One region of the Cronobacter universalis NCTC 9529 genome, then DNA from elsewhere that is predicted to be linked to it. Evidence: predicted binding sites of a transcription regulator. Region 1 holds the regulator's gene; the other holds the start of a gene.
The links. The regulator PurR, encoded in region 1, represses purine synthesis genes. The targets are predictions, from matches to a motif close to CANGCAAACGTTTGCNTG.

Region 1 (8,055 bases):
GTGAAAACGCTCCGGCTGCAGGCGGAACCAGTGGTCCCAGGTCGTGGGCGTTTTGCCGTGGCTCAGACTTTCACCTTCGGTTTGCGGCGCCGAGCTGGCGCTGCCCCACCAGAATCCTTCAGGAAATGAGTAGTGCATATCCATCCTCATAGCTCAGTCAGGCGCCTGCCGGAAGGGCCGGCGCGGTAAAATCAGGCGTTATTCGTGACAGTGTCACCTTCGGTATTATCTTGTGCCGCTTCCTGCTTTTGCAGCGTGCGCTCGTAGGCTTTCACAAACGGGTAGTACATCAGCGCCGACATCACCATACAGATAAGACACATGACGACCGGGCTGAAGGCCCAGTTAGCGGCCCAGGACGCGCCGATGGGCGCGGGCGTGGTCCACGGCGTCAGCGAAACCACCTGCGCCAGCCAGCCCAGTTTGGTCGCGGTCCAGGCAAGAACGGCGTTTACCATCGGCACCAGAATAAACGGCAGGAAAAAGACCGGGTTCATGATGACCGGCGCGCCAAACAGAATCGGTTCGTTGATGTTAAACATACTCGGCACGACGCCCATTTTACCGATCGTACGCAGGTGCACCGCGCGGCTGCGCAGCAGCAGGAACGCCAGCGGAAGCGTGGAGCCGACGCCGCCAATGAGCAGGTAGTGATCCCAGAACCCTTGCAGGTAGATATGTGGCAGCGCCTGGCCCGCCGCCAGCGCGGCCTGGTTGGCGGAGAGGTTCGCCATCCAGAACGGATTCATGATGCCGGTGACAATCAGCGCGCCGTGAATACCGGCAAACCACAGGATCTGACAGATTAAAACGGAGATCAGGATCGCCGGCAGGGAGTCCGACGCGGCCACCAGCGGCGAGAGCAGGTGCATAATCGCTTCCGGCAGGATCATGCCGGTAGTGGATTCAATCAGCAGGTTGAGCGGGTGGAGCGTGAAGACAATCACCACCACCGGGATCAAAATCTCAAACGAGCGCGCGACGCCGGTCGGCACCTCTTTCGGCAGGCGGATAGTAATATTGTGGCGTTTCAGGAAGGCATACATTTCGCTCGCGTATATCGCCGTGATAAGCGCGGTGAAAATGCCCTGGCCTGAGAAATATTGCGTGGAGATCTGCCCGTCTTTATAAGGCGCCGCCACCAGCAGAAACGCCATAAACGCCAGCAGGCCGGTCATGATCGGATCAAGCTGATAGTGCTTGCCGAGGCTTGCGCCAATCCCGACCGAGATAAAAAAGGTCATCACGCCCATGCTGAGGTTAAACGGCAGCATCAGCTGTTCACGGTATTTCAGCGAGATATCAAGCCACGCGCGGCAAAAGCCGATTTGCGTATCCGGCGAGAAGGGCGGAAAGATAAAAACCAGCAGAAACGAGCCGATGATCATAAACGGCAGGGCGGCCAGGAAACCGTCCCTGATAGCCACCACATGACGCTGCGAGCCCATCGCGCCCGCCAGCGGCGTAATTTTGTTTTCAATAACATGGACCATACTCTGGTACAGACTCATGACGTGTTTCCTTTATCAGGCAGGGGGAGAACTGCGCTCAGTTTGAAACAAAATGGAAACCGGTTTCCATGCGTCTGTCGCCTGTTTGTCGCCGGGATCACTTTTATGGAAGGAAACGTCGTGAAAGCGTGAGAAGCGTCACAAAGCAGGGAAGAGAAAGTGGTAAAAACGCCCCGGCGTGCGCCGGGGTGAACGCTTAACGGGCGACGCGCAGGCCGTTTTCCACGCCGCGGCTAAAAACCACCTGCCACAGCTGGATATCCCGCGCGCGAAATGCGCCCGCGCAGGCGTTGAGATAATAGGTAAACATACGTTTAAACCGCTCGGAGTAGTTATCAGCAATTTCCGGCCAGGCCGAGAGAAAACGCGCATACCAGGCCATCAGCGTTTTATCGTAGTCCGCGCCAAAGTTATGCCAGTCTTCCATCACGAAGTGCGGCTCGCTGGCGGCCGCAATCTGGCGCGCCGACGGCAGGCAGCCGTTCGGGAAGATGTACTTGTCGATCCACGGATCGACGTTGTTATCCGTTTTCCGCGAGCCGATGGTATGCAGCAGGAAAAGCCCGTCAGGTTTGAGATTGCGGTCGGCAACATCAAAATAGGTGGCGTAGTTTTTCGGCCCGACATGTTCGAACATGCCCACCGACACGATGCGGTCAAACTGGGAATCGAGATCGCGGTAATCCTGCAAGAGAATGGTGACGTCCAGCCCCTCGCAGCGTTCCTGCGCCATTTTCCGCTGCTCGGCGGAAATGGTCACGCCAGTGACCGACACGCCATAATGCCGCGCGGCATATGCTGCCAGACCGCCCCAGCCGCAGCCGATATCCAGCAGCGTCATGCCGGGCTTAAGCTGAAGCTTTTCGCAGATAAGTTTTAACTTCGCCTGCTGGGCGTCCTCAAGGTTATCGGCCTCTTTCCAGTAGCCGCAGGAGTACTGCATATACGGGTCGAGCATCCGGCTGAAGAGATCGTTGCCGAGATCGTAATGCTCTTTGCCGACAATCCAGGCGCGCTTTTTCGACTGCAGATTAAACAGACGGGCGCCGAGAATGCGCAGCGTGTCTTTCAGATGGTGCGGCAGCTGGTCTTCAAGCCCTGCGCGCAGCACTTTGGTGAAGAAGAGATCGAGACGCTCGCACTCCCACCAGCCGTCCATATAGCTTTCGCCAAGACCGAGAGAGCCTTCCTGTAACACACGTTTAAAAAAGTCAGGATTTTTCACCTGAATGTCGGAAGGGGCGCTGCCGTTAACGGCGATCCCGGCCCGGCTGAGCAGTTCAGTTGCGATGCGATACCAGTGGTTGTCCGGTATGCTGACTTCTTCTATACACGATGAACTCATAGCTTCTCCATCACTGATGTGATCAGAACCTTCAAACAGCGTAGTCGCAATTTTCGGTATGTGAGAAATATCACGGAAAGGTCCGCGAGCCTGATATCCGACGTAGAACAGAGGAAGGGAGATGACCCTTGCCAGAAATGTCATTCAAAATAAAAACGGGAGCCAGCGGCTCCCGTTACTACATAATATTTATGCTAATTATCGTAGAGCCGCGAACCAGTATAGGCCTCGCTTTACGATGATTCAACCATTGACCGTTAGCAAGCTAATCACAAAAATTTCATATTATCACGCGGCTGATGACGCTGTGACCCGACGACGCCCGCGCAGCAGGAAGCCAAGACCGGCCAGCAGTACGGTCGCCAGCATGACGCTGGTGGTCGACAGCAGCGGGGTGGCGACCAGCCATGACACCGCCAGGCTTGCCACAAAACAGAGCCCCAGCTGGAGCGTGTTTTGCAGCGCGGCGGCGCGTCCGGTGGCCTGCGGGAACGGCAGCAGCGCGGCGGCGACCACGATCGGATAAATTGCGCCGTTCACCATCGCCATCAGACAGAAGGGGATAAGCAGCGTGGTGAGCGTAACCGTCTCGCTTAATCCCACAAGCCAGGTGGCGATAACGCTCAGCGCGAAGCCTGCCAGCAGCCACGGCAGCAGGGTTTCGCCCTGCCATTTTTGCAGCGCGCTACGGCAGCCGTAACCGCCAATGAGGAACGCGATGGTTTGCGGCACATAGCTCAGTCCTGTCACCGCCGGGCTGTAGCCCATCTCATGCAGGATAAACGGCGAGCCGGTGAGCCAGGCGAAAAAGCTGGCGGAGCAGGCGGCATAAATCAACACATTGCCGCTGTAGACGCGCGAGCGCAGCAGCATCATAAAGCTCAGCGGTTCGCCGCCTTTATTGCCTTGCGGCGCGCCGGAAGGCAGGCGCAGCGCCGGGATCATCAGCAGTACCGTGATGGCAAACAACACTACAAAAATCGCCTGCCACGAAAAGTGATTCAGGATCCAGCTGCCGAGCAGCGGCGCCAGCGCCGGAGAGAGGCCCACCAGCGGCATGATGGTCGCGAAGATACGGCGCGCCTGCTGCGCCGGGTAGCGGTCGGTCACCAGCGCCTGCCAGCTCACTGCGGCGGAGCAGACGCCCACGGCCTGAAGAAAACGCAGCGCCAGCAGCGCGCCTGCGGTCTCTACCCAGACGGTGCCAAGGCAGGCAAGCGCGAAAATCCCCAGCCCCGCCAGCAGTACCGGACGGCGGCCAAAACGGTCAGAGAGCGGTCCCCAGGCCAGCTGCGCCAGCGCGAATCCCGCCAGGAACAGGCTCAGCGAGGCGCTGATAGCCGAGGGCGCCGTGTGTAAATCCGCCTCGATGACGGCGAACGCGGGCAGGTACATATCCGTCGCCAGAAAGCCGAGCACGCTCAGCCCGGCCAGCCAGCAAAGAAATCCTTTATCAGGTCGCATCACATTGACTCACTTCTTAATACGCGAAAGAGCCCGGAGTGTACGGAGTGCAAACCCGCTTGTGAAACGCTAATATTTGCCGTTTCCATTCAAAAATTTTGCAGGCAGAAAATGTGGTCTGAATATTCTCTGGAAGTCGTCGACGCCGTGGCGCGCACCGGCAGCTTCACCGCGGCGGCGGCGGAACTGCACCGCGTGCCTTCTGCCGTCAGCTATACGGTGCGCCAGCTGGAGGAGTGGCTTGCGGTGTCGCTCTTCGAGCGCCGCCATCGCGATGTGGTCCTGACGCCCGCGGGCGCCTGGTTTTTGCGCGAGGGGCGTTCTGTCATCAAAAAAATGATGATCACCCGTCAGCAGTGCCAGCAGATCGCCAACGGCTGGCGAGGACAGCTCTCCATCGCGGTGGACAACATCGTGCGTCCGGAACGCACCCGCCGTCTGGTGCTCGATTTCTACCGGCACTTTTCCGATGTCGAATTGCAGGTGTCGCAGGAGGTGTTTAACGGCGTCTGGGACGCGCTGGCGGACGGGCGCGTGGAACTCGCCATCGGCGCGACACAGGCGATCCCGGTCGGCGGGCGCTTCGCGTTTCGCGATATGGGCATGCTGAGCTGGCGCTGCGTGGTGGCGCATCATCACCCGCTGGCGCAGCGCGACGGCGCGCTCAGCGACGACAGGCTGCGCGATTACCCGTCGCTGGTGCTGGAAGACACCTCGCGATCGCTGCCCAAACGCATCACCTGGCTGCTGGATAACCAGCGGCGCGTGGTGGTGCCGGACTGGCACTGCGCCGCCGATGCGCTGAGCGAAGGGCTCTGTATCGGCATGGTGCCGACGCACTTCGCGAAGCCGTGGCTCGATAGCGGGGAGTGGCATGCGCTGACGCTGGAAAACCCGTTCCCGGACGCCGCCTGCTGCCTGACGTGGCGACAAAGCGATGCCTCGCCCGCGCTGCGCTGGCTGCTCGATTATCTGGGGGACAGTGAAACGCTGAACAAGGAGTGGCTGCGGGAGCCGCAGTAATACGGCTCCCGGAGGGGATTAACGGCGATAGTCGCGGAACGGGCCGTCCGCCACCGAGCGGCGTTCGATCAGGCGCGGATGCACCTCGATGGTCTGCGACTCTTCGCGCTTGTTGACGATGCGGTCGAGCAGCATATTGAACGCGGTCTGGCCCAGCGTCTCCTTCGGCTGATGGATCGTCGTCAGCGCCGGGCTGAAGAAGCGGGCGTTACGCACGTTGTCGTAGCCGATAATCGAAATATCCTGCGGCACGCGCAGACCCATCTCATCCGCGGCGCAGATAGCGCCCATCGCCATAATATCGCCGCCGCAGAAGATGGCGGTGGGGCGCTGCGGCTGCGAGAGGATCTGCTGCATGGCGCGATAACCGGATTCCGGCTCGAAATCGCCCTGCACGATCCAGTTTTCCGGCACTTTGATGGCCGCTTCTTCCAGCGCTTTCATAAAGCCGGAAAAACGCCCGACGCCGGTGTTGCGCTCAAGCTGCCCCGGAATAACGCCGATATCGCGATGGCCGCGCTCGATAAGGTAACGCCCGGCGAGATAACCGCCCTGAAACGCGTTATCGATAACCGAGTCGGTGAAATCCGCTTTCGCTTCGCCCCAGTCCATCACCACCATCGGGATATGACGGTACTCTTCGAGCGTGGCGAGTAGCGGCTCCGGGTATTCCGAACACATCACCAGCAGGCCGTCGACGCGCTTTTGCGCCATCATCGACAGGTACGCGCGCTGCTTTTCCAGATTGTTATGCGCGTTGCCGAGGATCAACGTATAGCCTTTCGCAAAGCAGCTGTTCTCAACCGCTTCGATGATTTCGGCGAAATAGGGCGCTTCGCTACTGGTCGCCAGCAGCCCGATAGACTTGGTATGGTTCACCTTCAGGCTGCGCGCCACGGCGCTTGGCGAATAGTGTAATTCTTTGATAGCCGCCCATACCGCGTTGCGCGTCTCTTCCGCCACAAAACGGGTTTTGTTAATTACATGTGAGACTGTTGTTGTGGAAACGTTGGCTCGCTTCGCGACGTCTTTAATTGTTGCCATTAATAATCACTCCAGACCCCTGGCTGAGCCCTGCAAAATCACGGGTTAATCGTTTGCCTGTACACACCCCTGTGTGCCACGAGGGGACGTGCGGCATGCCGGGAAACGCGACATTTATCGTGAGGAGGGGTCGATGGCCGGTACCGAATAAAGTAGCGACGAATTTTGGCTTATCTTTCCCGAAAGGGGAAGAGGGAAAACGCATATCTGGTTAAATGTCGCAGGATTTTTCGGCCCGTTTATGCAAAAATGCGCACTACCTGATTTTTATGGGGTCTTTAAGGAGAATACCATGAGTACCGATCTGAAATTTTCGCTGGTCACTACGCTTGTTGTACTGGGCCTGATTGTGGCGGGCGCTTTTACCGCCATCCTGCATTAAGCGCCAGGCGGGAGCGCGTCCCCGTTCTCCCGCTTTCTTATACCATTCCTGCGCTTAAGCGCCTTTCGCCCGCCGTTTCCTTTCTTTTTCACGCTTTTCCCTTATGATTCGCTAATAACAATTTGCGCGTGTTTTTTAACACCCGTGCAATAATATTTTGCTGTTTTTGTCACTTATCTTTTCTGACTGAAACTGCCATCCTCTCTGCATCCTGCTGTAACGTCGGGCATCTCCGGCGCTGTTGTAAAATTTCTGGAGCAATGAATGAAAGTCAACTTCCCGTTACTGGCACTGGCTATTGGTGCTTTTGGCATTGGCACGACCGAGTTTTCCCCGATGGGGCTGTTGCCGGTAATAGCCAACGGCGTCAACGTCTCGATTCCGGCCGCCGGTATGCTGATCAGCGCCTACGCGGTTGGCGTGATGGTGGGGGCGCCGCTGATGACGCTTTTGCTGTCGCACCGCGCGCGACGCAGCGCGCTGATTTTCCTGATGGCGATTTTTACGCTCGGCAATGTGCTCTCGGCGCTGGCGCCGGATTACATGACGCTGATGGCCTCGCGTATTCTCACCAGCCTTAACCACGGGGCGTTCTTCGGGCTCGGCTCAGTCGTTGCGGCAAGCGTGGTGCCGAAGCATAAACAGGCGAGCGCCGTCGCGACGATGTTTATGGGCCTGACCATCGCCAATATCGGCGGCGTGCCGGCGGCGACCTGGCTTGGCGAAACCATCGGCTGGCGAATGTCGTTTCTGGCGACCGCCGGTCTTGGGCTGGTGGCGATGGCGAGCCTCTGGTTCTCCCTGCCGAAAGGCGGCAGCGGCGAGCGTCCGGATGTGAAAAGCGAACTGGCGGTGCTGATGCGTCCGCAGGTAGTCAGCGCGTTGCTGACCACGGTGCTCGGCGCGGGCGCGATGTTTACGCTCTATACCTATATCGCGCCTGTTCTGCATCATATTACTGACGCCAGCGCGGCGTTCGTCACCGCCATGCTGGTGCTGATTGGCGTCGGTTTTTCCATCGGCAACTATCTGGGCGGCCGCCTGGCGGACCGCTCGGTGAGCGGCACACTGAAAGGCTTCCTGATGCTGCTTATCGTCATTATGGCGGCGATCCCGTGGCTTGCGAAAACGGAGATCGGCGCGGCAGTGAGTATGGTGGTTTGGGGGGCGGCGACGTTCGCCGTGGTGCCGCCGCTGCAGATGCGCGTGATGCGCGTCGCCAGCGAAGCGCCGGGCCTGTCGTCATCGGTCAATATCGGGGCGTTTAACCTTGGCAACGCGCTTGG
Region 2 (8,055 bases), 750 kb from region 1:
AGCCTTTCTGGCGGAGCATCAGATTATCCCGCAGGCGTTTTACCCCATCGTTCGCGCGCGGCTGACGCAGATTAACGGCAAGGCCACCGTGGGCAACGAGGATGAAGCGCTCAACCGCGAGCTGAATCTCACCTGGCAGGCGGAGCGCCCGGCGCATAACCCGCTCACTGCCGGACGCTGGCCGCCGGGGCCGGGCGAAGTCTCGATGGAAGAGGGGCTGGCGAAGCGCCTGAATATCGCGCCTGGCGACAGCGTGACCTTCACTGGCGACACCCAGGCGTTTACGGCGAAAGTGACCAGCCTGCGTAAAGTGGACTGGGAGAGCCTGCGGCCTAACTTTTTCTTTATCTTCCCGCCGGGCGCGCTGGACGGGCAGCCGCAGAGTTACCTGACCAGTTTCCGCGCTGACAAGGCCGACGCCATGCTGACCCAGCTTAACCGGGAGTTTCCGACGGTGAGCGTGCTGGATATCGGGGCGATCCTCAGACAGATAGGCCAGGTGCTGGAGCAGGTGAGCCGCGCGCTGGAGGTGATGGTCGTGCTGGTGACCGCTTGCGGCGTGTTGCTGCTGCTGGCGCAGGTGCAGGTGGGCATGCATCAGCGCCGCCAGGAGCTGGTGGTCTACCGCACGCTGGGCGCGGAGAAAAAACTGCTGCGCGCCACGCTCTGGAGCGAGTTTGCGCTGCTTGGCCTGGTGGCGGGGCTGGTGGCCGCCATCGGGGCGGAAGTGGCGCTCGGCGTGCTGCAAACCCGCGTGTTTGACTTCCCGTGGGAGCCGGACTGGCGGCTGTGGGTGATGCTGCCGCTTTGCGGCGCGCTGTTATTGTCGCTGTGCGGCGGCTGGCTCGGCGTGCGGCTTTTAAAAGGCAAAGCGCTGTTTCGCCAGTTTAACCGCTAGCGCAGTAGCGGTGACGCAGCCAGGCGTCCACCTGCTGGTAGTCGCCGCGAAACACGATCTGCTGCGCTTTTTTCTCTAACTGATAGCGATACATCGGGTCGTAATAGCCCTCCAGCAGCGGCGCAAGCCAGGCGAAATGCGCGTGCGTTTCACCGGTGCGCTGCTGATGGGCGAGCGCGGCGGCCTGTAGCGAGGCAAGCTCGGCGTAGCGCGCAAGCCCGAGACGGCGGCGGATGGCGTAAAGCCCGTGGTGCAGATAGTCGCCATAAGCGCGCCAGCCTGCGGCGTCATCGCCGAGCGCTGCCTGAAACGCGGCCTGCATCTGCGCAAAATACTCCTCACGCAGCCGCTCCAGACGGCGTTCCAGCGGCTCTTCGACCACCGCAACAGGCGCCTGTAGCATCTGTTCGCGCAGTACGGCGGGCAGATGGTTGGCGCCTATCATTTTGCCTTCATCTTCCAGCACCCAGAACGGGTTGCTGAGGGTCGTCCAGCGGGCGTGATGGTTAAGCATCGCGGCGGCGAGATGGTTTTCAAAGCTGGCCTGCGCCCGTTGCGGCGTCAGCGTCCGGCCAAACGACGAGCCGCGGTGATGCGCCAGCCCCTCCAGATCAATGCCGGTCGGCAGCGCTTTCACCAGTTGCGTTTTGCCGCTGCCGGTACAGCCGCCTATGAGCACCATCGGCAGACGGCTTAAGCGATCCGTGGCGTCCATCGCCGCCTGGCGCAGCCGTTTGTAACCGCCTTCCACCAGCGGATAGTCGATGCCGCGCTCACGCAGCCACTGCTGAACGATATGGCTGCGCATTCCGCCACGGGCGCAGCAGAGATAGCCTTCGGGATGATGCCCGCAGGCGAGACGCCACGCGTTAAGCCGGGCTTCGCGCACCTCGCCGCCCACCAGCCGGTGGCCGAGCGCCAGCGCGGCCTGCTGGCCGTGCTGCTTGTAACAGGTGCCGACCGCCGCGCGCTCGTCGTTATTCATCAGCGGCAGATTAATCGCCCCTGGCATGGCGCCCTGCGCAAACTCCACCGGCGCGCGAACGTCAATCAGCGTGACGCCGCGCTTAATTAGCGCCAGCGCGTCGTCGCTGTCTGGCCGCCGTCCTGCATCCTTTTGCATGTTGTTCTCGCTTTTTTAAAACGCCGCTATTGTACGCCGCTCACTCTTGCCGGGGTATACGGAAAACGTGCCGGGCGGCTTCGATAAATTCCGGCAATCCAAATGCGCAAACCGGCAAAGCCTGGCGTGCGCGACTGAAAAAACGGTGAAAATCGCAGCAAAAACGCTTTGTTCAGCCATCGATATTTCCGGACGACTTTACCGCTCGACTTCTTTACCGCCATAACAGCAGAGAATATTCCATCTGGTTCTAACGACCCGCGAATCATTCTTTAACCGCGAAAAAACGCAGTCCTATCATTTGGCCATTCTCTGATGACCGGATAAACCGACCATGTCGATAGTCGATTCTGTAACCTCTCTTATCGGGCAGACGCCGCTGCTGCGCCTCGCAAAGCTCGATACCGGCCCGTGCGAACTGCTGCTGAAACTGGAAAACCAGAACCCCGGCGGTTCGATTAAAGACCGCGTGGCGCTCTCGATGATTAACGAGGCCGAACGCCTGGGGCGGCTTGCGCCCGGCGGCACCATTATTGAAGCCACGGCGGGCAACACCGGCCTCGGCCTTGCGCTTATCGCCGCCCAAAAGGGCTACAAGCTGATCCTGGTGGTGCCGGACAAAATGAGCCGCGAGAAAATTTATCACCTGCGCGCGCTGGGCGTGGATGTGCGGCTTACCCGCTCGGACGTTAACAAAGGCCACCCGGCCTATTACCAGGATTACGCGCAGCGCCTCGCCGATGAAACGCCCGGCGCGTTTTACATTGATCAGTTTAATAACCCGGCCAACCCGCTGGCGCATCAGACCACCACCGCGCCGGAGCTTTTTGCGCAGGCGGAAGGGCGCATTGACGCTATCGTGGTGGGCGTTGGCTCCGGCGGCACGCTCGGCGGGCTTCAGGCCTGGTTTCGCGAGCACTCTCCCCATACCGAATTCGTGCTCGCCGATCCGGCAGGATCGATCCTGGCCGATCAGGTTGAAACGGGGCGCTATCACGAGGCGGGATCGTGGCTGGTGGAGGGCATCGGCGAGGATTTCATTCCGCCGCTCGCGCATCTGGAGGGCGTCCGACAGGCTTTTCGCGTAACCGACGCCGCCGCGTTCGCCGCCGCGCGCGATCTGCTGAAAATCGAAGGGGTGCTGGCGGGCTCTTCCACCGGCACGCTGCTGGCCGCCGCGCTGCGCTACTGCCGCGCGCAGACGACCCCGAAGCGCGTGGTGACCTTCGCCTGCGACAGCGGCAATAAATATCTCTCGAAAATGTTTAACGACGACTGGCTGCGCCAGCAGGGGCTACAGACGCGGCCCGCCGTGGGCGATCTGCGGGATTACATCGCGTTTCGCCATGATGAAGGCGCGGCCGTGACCGCGGCACCCGATGACTCGCTCGCGACGGTGCTCGCCCGGATGCGGCTTTACGATATCTCGCAGCTTCCGGTGCTGGCGCAGGGGCGCGTGGTGGGCATTGTCGATGAGTGGGATCTGCTGACGTTTATCCGCGGCGACAGCCAGCGCTTTCTCACGCCCGTCTCGGCGGCCATGAACCGCGAGGTGGTGACGCTCGATAAAAGCGCCAGCGAGCGGGAACTGTTTGAGGTTTTCGAACGCGGGCTGGTGGCGGTGATTACCGACGATACGCGCTTTCTCGGGCTTATCACCCGCACCGATGTGCTGAACCGCTGGCGCAACCAGCTTGAATCTTAAGGAGTTTTATCATGGATAAATTCGCAACGCTCAGCGTGCACAGCGGCACGCATCACGATCAGCATGGCGCGGTGATGCCGCCGATTTACGCCACCTCCACCTACGCGCAGCCCGCGCCCGGCGAGCATACCGGCTATGAATATTCGCGCAGCGGCAACCCGACGCGCCACGCGCTGGAGCGCGCCATCGCGGAGCTTGAAGCGGGCAGCCAGGGGTTCGCGTTCGCCTCCGGTCTGGCGGCCATTTCCACGGTGCTGGAGTTGCTTGATAAAGAGAGCCATATCGTGGCGGTGGACGATGTATATGGCGGCACGTACCGGCTGCTGGAAAACGTGCGTAAGCGCACCGCCGGGCTGACCGTTTCCTGGGTGAAGCCTGACGATCTCGCGGCGCTGGAGGCGGCGATCCGCCCGGAAACCCGGATGATCTGGGTCGAGACGCCGACCAATCCGCTGCTGAAACTGGCGGATCTCGAGGCTATCGCCGGGCTGGCGCGCAGGCGCGGGCTGATAAGCGTCGCGGATAATACGTTCGCCTCGCCCGCCATTCACCGCCCGCTGACGCTCGGGTTTGATATTGTGGTGCATTCGGCCACCAAATACCTGAACGGCCACTCCGACGTGGTGGCCGGGCTGGCGGTGGTGGGCGATAACACTGAACTGGCGCAGCAGCTGGCCTATTTGCAGAACGCCGTCGGCGGCGTGCTCGATCCGTTCAGCAGTTTTCTGACGCTGCGCGGCATTCGCACGCTGGCGCTGCGTATGGAGCGGCACAGCGCCAGCGCGCTGAAGATTGCGCAGCGGCTGGCGCAGCATCCGCAGGTGGAAAAAGTGTTTTTCCCGTGGCTGGAAAGCCACCCGCAGTATGCGCTGGCGCGCCGTCAGATGGCGCTCTCAGGCGGTATGATTTCCATCGTAGTGCGCGGCGATGACCAGCGTGCGGCGCAGGTGATTAAAAAGCTGCGGCTCTTTACGCTTGCCGAGAGTCTCGGCGGCGTGGAGAGCCTGGTGAGCCAGCCGTTCAGTATGACGCACGCCTCGATCCCGCTTGAGCAGCGGCTGGCGAATGGCATTACGCCGCAGTTGATTCGGTTGTCGGTCGGGATTGAAGACGCGGAGGATTTGCTCGCGGATCTCGAGCAGGCGCTGGAGGCATAACGCCTCGCCCGGCGGGTGCGCTGCGCTTACCCGCCCTACAATATTTCTGCTTTATGCCCGGCGGGTAAGCGCAACGGTGAGTGGTAGGGTGGGTAAGCGAAGCGCACCCGCCATGAGGGCAACCGCGACACCTAATAAAAAAGCACCCCGCAGGGTGCTTTTTTATCGCAAATGCGCCTGCGCCCAGGCGATGCCGCTGGCGTATTCTGGCGGCAGCAACGGGGAGAGGGCTTCCAGCGTGGCGTCAATCAGCGTCGCCTCGGCATCGCTCAGATTGAGATGCCCGACTTTACGGCCTTCACGCACCTCTTTGTCGTACCAGTGCAGATGCACCAGCGGCAGCTTCAGCCAGTCGTAATTCAGATCGGTGCCGATCAGATTCACCATCACCGATGGGCCGCTCACTACCGGCTGCGGCAGCGGCAGGCTGGTCACGGCGCGCAGATGCAGTTCAAACTGGCTGATGGACGCGCCGTTCTGCGTCCAGTGGCCGCTGTTGTGCACGCGCGGCGCCAGTTCGTTAATCAGCAGGCCCTGCGGCGTCACGAAACACTCCATCGCCATCACGCCCACATAATTCAGCTCGTCCATAATCGCGCGCAGCATCGCTTCGGCCTGCTTCTGCTGCGCGGCGTTAGCCTGCGGGAACGCGACGCTGGCGCGCAGAATGCCGTCCTGATGCAGGTTATGGGTCAGCGGATAAAAGACCGCGCTGCCGTCATGCGCGCGAGCGCCGACCAGCGACACCTCGCCGGTAAAGTTAATGCCCTGCTCGACAATGCACTCGCCGTAGCACTCGGCGGGCAGCGTATCGGTCTCGTGCGCGCGTAGCCGCCACTGGCCGCGGCCATCGTAGCCGCCGGTGCGGCGCTTGACGATAGCCAGCTCACCGAGAGCCTCAAAAATCTGCGGCCATTCGCCGCTGTTTGCCAGCAACTGCCACGGCGCGGTGGGAAGATTCAGCTTATCGAGCAGCTGTTTCTGGGTGAAACGGTCGGCGATAAGCGGGAAAACGTCGCGGTTAACGAACGCGTTGTGGCGCGCCAGCTCGCGGGTCAGGGCGGTTTCCGGCCAGCGTTCAATTTCCGCCGTGATAACGCTCTGCGAGAACGGCACCGCCTGCGGATCGGCGTCGAGCCCTACCGGCCAGACGCGAATGCCAAGCGGCTCGCCTGCCTGACGCAGCATTCTGCCAAGCTGGCCGTTACCCAGCACGCATACCTGCTTCATGCCTCACCCCGCGGGTCCGGATTCTCCAGCACTTCCTCGGTTTGCTTCTGACGCCAGTTCTCAAGCCGCGCCAGCAGCGCGCTGTCGTGCTGAGCCAGGATTTGAGCGGCCAGCAGAGCCGCGTTCGCCGCGCCCGCTTTGCCGATAGCCAGCGTGCCCACTGGAATCCCGCGCGGCATCTGAACGATAGAGTAGAGGCTGTCCAGCCCGCTCAACGCCGCGCTCTGCACCGGCACGCCCAGCACCGGCACCAGCGTTTTCGCGGCAATCATGCCCGGCAGATGCGCCGCGCCGCCTGCGCCCGCGATGATCACCTGAAACCCGTTCTCCTGCGCGCGCTCGGCGAAGCTGAAGAGTTTATCGGGCGTGCGGTGCGCGGAAACCACTTCAACGTGGTGAGGAACATCCAGAGCATCGAGAATTTCTGCGGCAAACTGCATGGTGGCCCAGTCGCTTCTGGAACCCATGACGATGGCGATACGCGCCGGGGTGTGGCTGGAGGACATACGTCTCAAAACTCCTGTGGTCAGGCGGCAAAATCAACGGGGTCGCCGTTACGAGGGCCTTGAGAATATCACGGAAAACCGGCAAGGAAAACGGTTGCGTAGGCGTGAGAACGGCAAAAACGCGGGGGGAATCAGAACGGAAACGCTACCAGTTCCACGTCGTCAGGGGTGACTTTGATCATTGAGCCTTCGCTGTGCCAGGCGCTTAACACCACGCGGTGCGCGGGCTTGCCGTTCGCCTCCAGCGTGTGGACGGCGGGGCGGTGGGTGTGGCCGTGAATGAGCCACTGCACCTGCTGGCGGGTCATGGCGCTAACGACCGCCTGCGGGTTGACATCCATGATGGCGAGATCTTTCTGGCTGTTGGAGGCTTTGCTGCCGGCGCGCATGCGGGCGGCAATGCGGCGGCGAAGCCGCAGGGGCAGGGCAAGAAAAAGAGTTTGCAGCCACGGTTTATGCACTTTGGCGCGAAACGCCTGATAACCGGCATCGTCGGTGCACAGCGTGTCGCCATGCATGATCAGCACGCGTCTGCCGTAGAGATCCAGCACTTGTTCTTCCGGCAGCAATTGCATGCCGCTTTCGCGGGCGAAGCGACGGCCGAGCAGGAAATCGCGGTTGCCGTGGATGAAATAGCAGGGAACGCCGGATTGCACGAGCGCGCGCAGGGCGGCGGCTATCTCGCGGTGCAGTGGTTGCGGGTCGTCATCGCCAATCCAGGCTTCAAAGAGATCGCCCAGGATATAAAGCGCGTCCGCTTCACGCGCTGTACCGGCTAAAAAACGCAGAAAACCGGCGGTAATCGCCGGTTCTTCTGGGCACAGATGAAGATCTGCAATAAAGAGCGTCGCCACGAATTACTCGCTGACGGTCACGCGCTCGATAATCACGTCTTCTTTCGGCACATCCTGATGCATGCCGCTGCGGCCGGTGGATACGCCTTTGATTTTATCAACCACGTCCATGCCTTCGACCACTTCTGCGAATACGCAGTAGCCCCAACCCTGCAGGCTTTCGCCGCTGAAGTTCAGGAAGTCGTTATCTGCAATGTTGATGAAGAACTGCGCAGTCGCGGAGTGCGGCGCCTGCGTGCGCGCCATCGCCAGCGTGCCGCGGGTGTTCTTCAGGCCGTTGTTGGCTTCGTTTTTGATAGGATCTTTGGTGCTTTTCTGCTTCATGCCCGGCTCAAAGCCGCCGCCCTGAATCATAAAGCCGTTGATTACACGATGGAAAATGGTGTTGTCGTAGAAACCTTCGCGGCAATATTCCAGAAAGTTTTTTACCGTTTCCGGCGCTTTGTCATCAAAGGTCTTGATTACGATGTCGCCGTGATTGGTGTGAAAAGTAACCATGTCTGCATCCTGTTTTGTTTCAGTGGTGCTTCGGCTTCCGAAAGAAGCCACAGTAGGAGGCTGTTATAGCATAACTCACCGCTT

Region 2: a site for PurR is predicted at 6,703-6,720, ahead of purE (5-(carboxyamino)imidazole ribonucleotide mutase). Genes of this name have one in related genera too.

The regions. Positions count from the first base shown of each region.
Region 1 covers NZ_CP012257.1:1,946,246-1,954,300, forward strand. The annotation lists gene AFK65_RS08885 (glycoside hydrolase family 1 protein) at 1-138, opposite strand, end outside; gene AFK65_RS08890 (PTS sugar transporter subunit IIC) at 192-1,511, opposite strand; gene cfa (cyclopropane fatty acyl phospholipid synthase) at 1,708-2,856, opposite strand; gene punC (purine nucleoside transporter PunC) at 3,145-4,320, opposite strand; gene punR (DNA-binding transcriptional activator PunR) at 4,432-5,343, shown strand; gene purR (HTH-type transcriptional repressor PurR) at 5,362-6,387, opposite strand; gene cydH (cytochrome bd-I oxidase subunit CydH) at 6,680-6,769, shown strand; gene AFK65_RS08915 (MFS transporter) at 7,034-8,055, shown strand, end outside.
Region 2 covers NZ_CP012257.1:1,192,266-1,200,320, forward strand. The annotation lists gene ybbP (putative ABC transporter permease subunit YbbP) at 1-898, shown strand, start outside; gene mnmH (tRNA 2-selenouridine(34) synthase MnmH) at 888-2,021, opposite strand; gene AFK65_RS05405 (pyridoxal-phosphate dependent enzyme) at 2,356-3,726, shown strand; gene AFK65_RS05410 (trans-sulfuration enzyme family protein) at 3,738-4,883, shown strand; gene purK (5-(carboxyamino)imidazole ribonucleotide synthase) at 5,046-6,113, opposite strand; gene purE (5-(carboxyamino)imidazole ribonucleotide mutase) at 6,110-6,619, opposite strand; gene lpxH (UDP-2,3-diacylglucosamine diphosphatase) at 6,751-7,473, opposite strand; gene ppiB (peptidylprolyl isomerase B) at 7,477-7,971, opposite strand.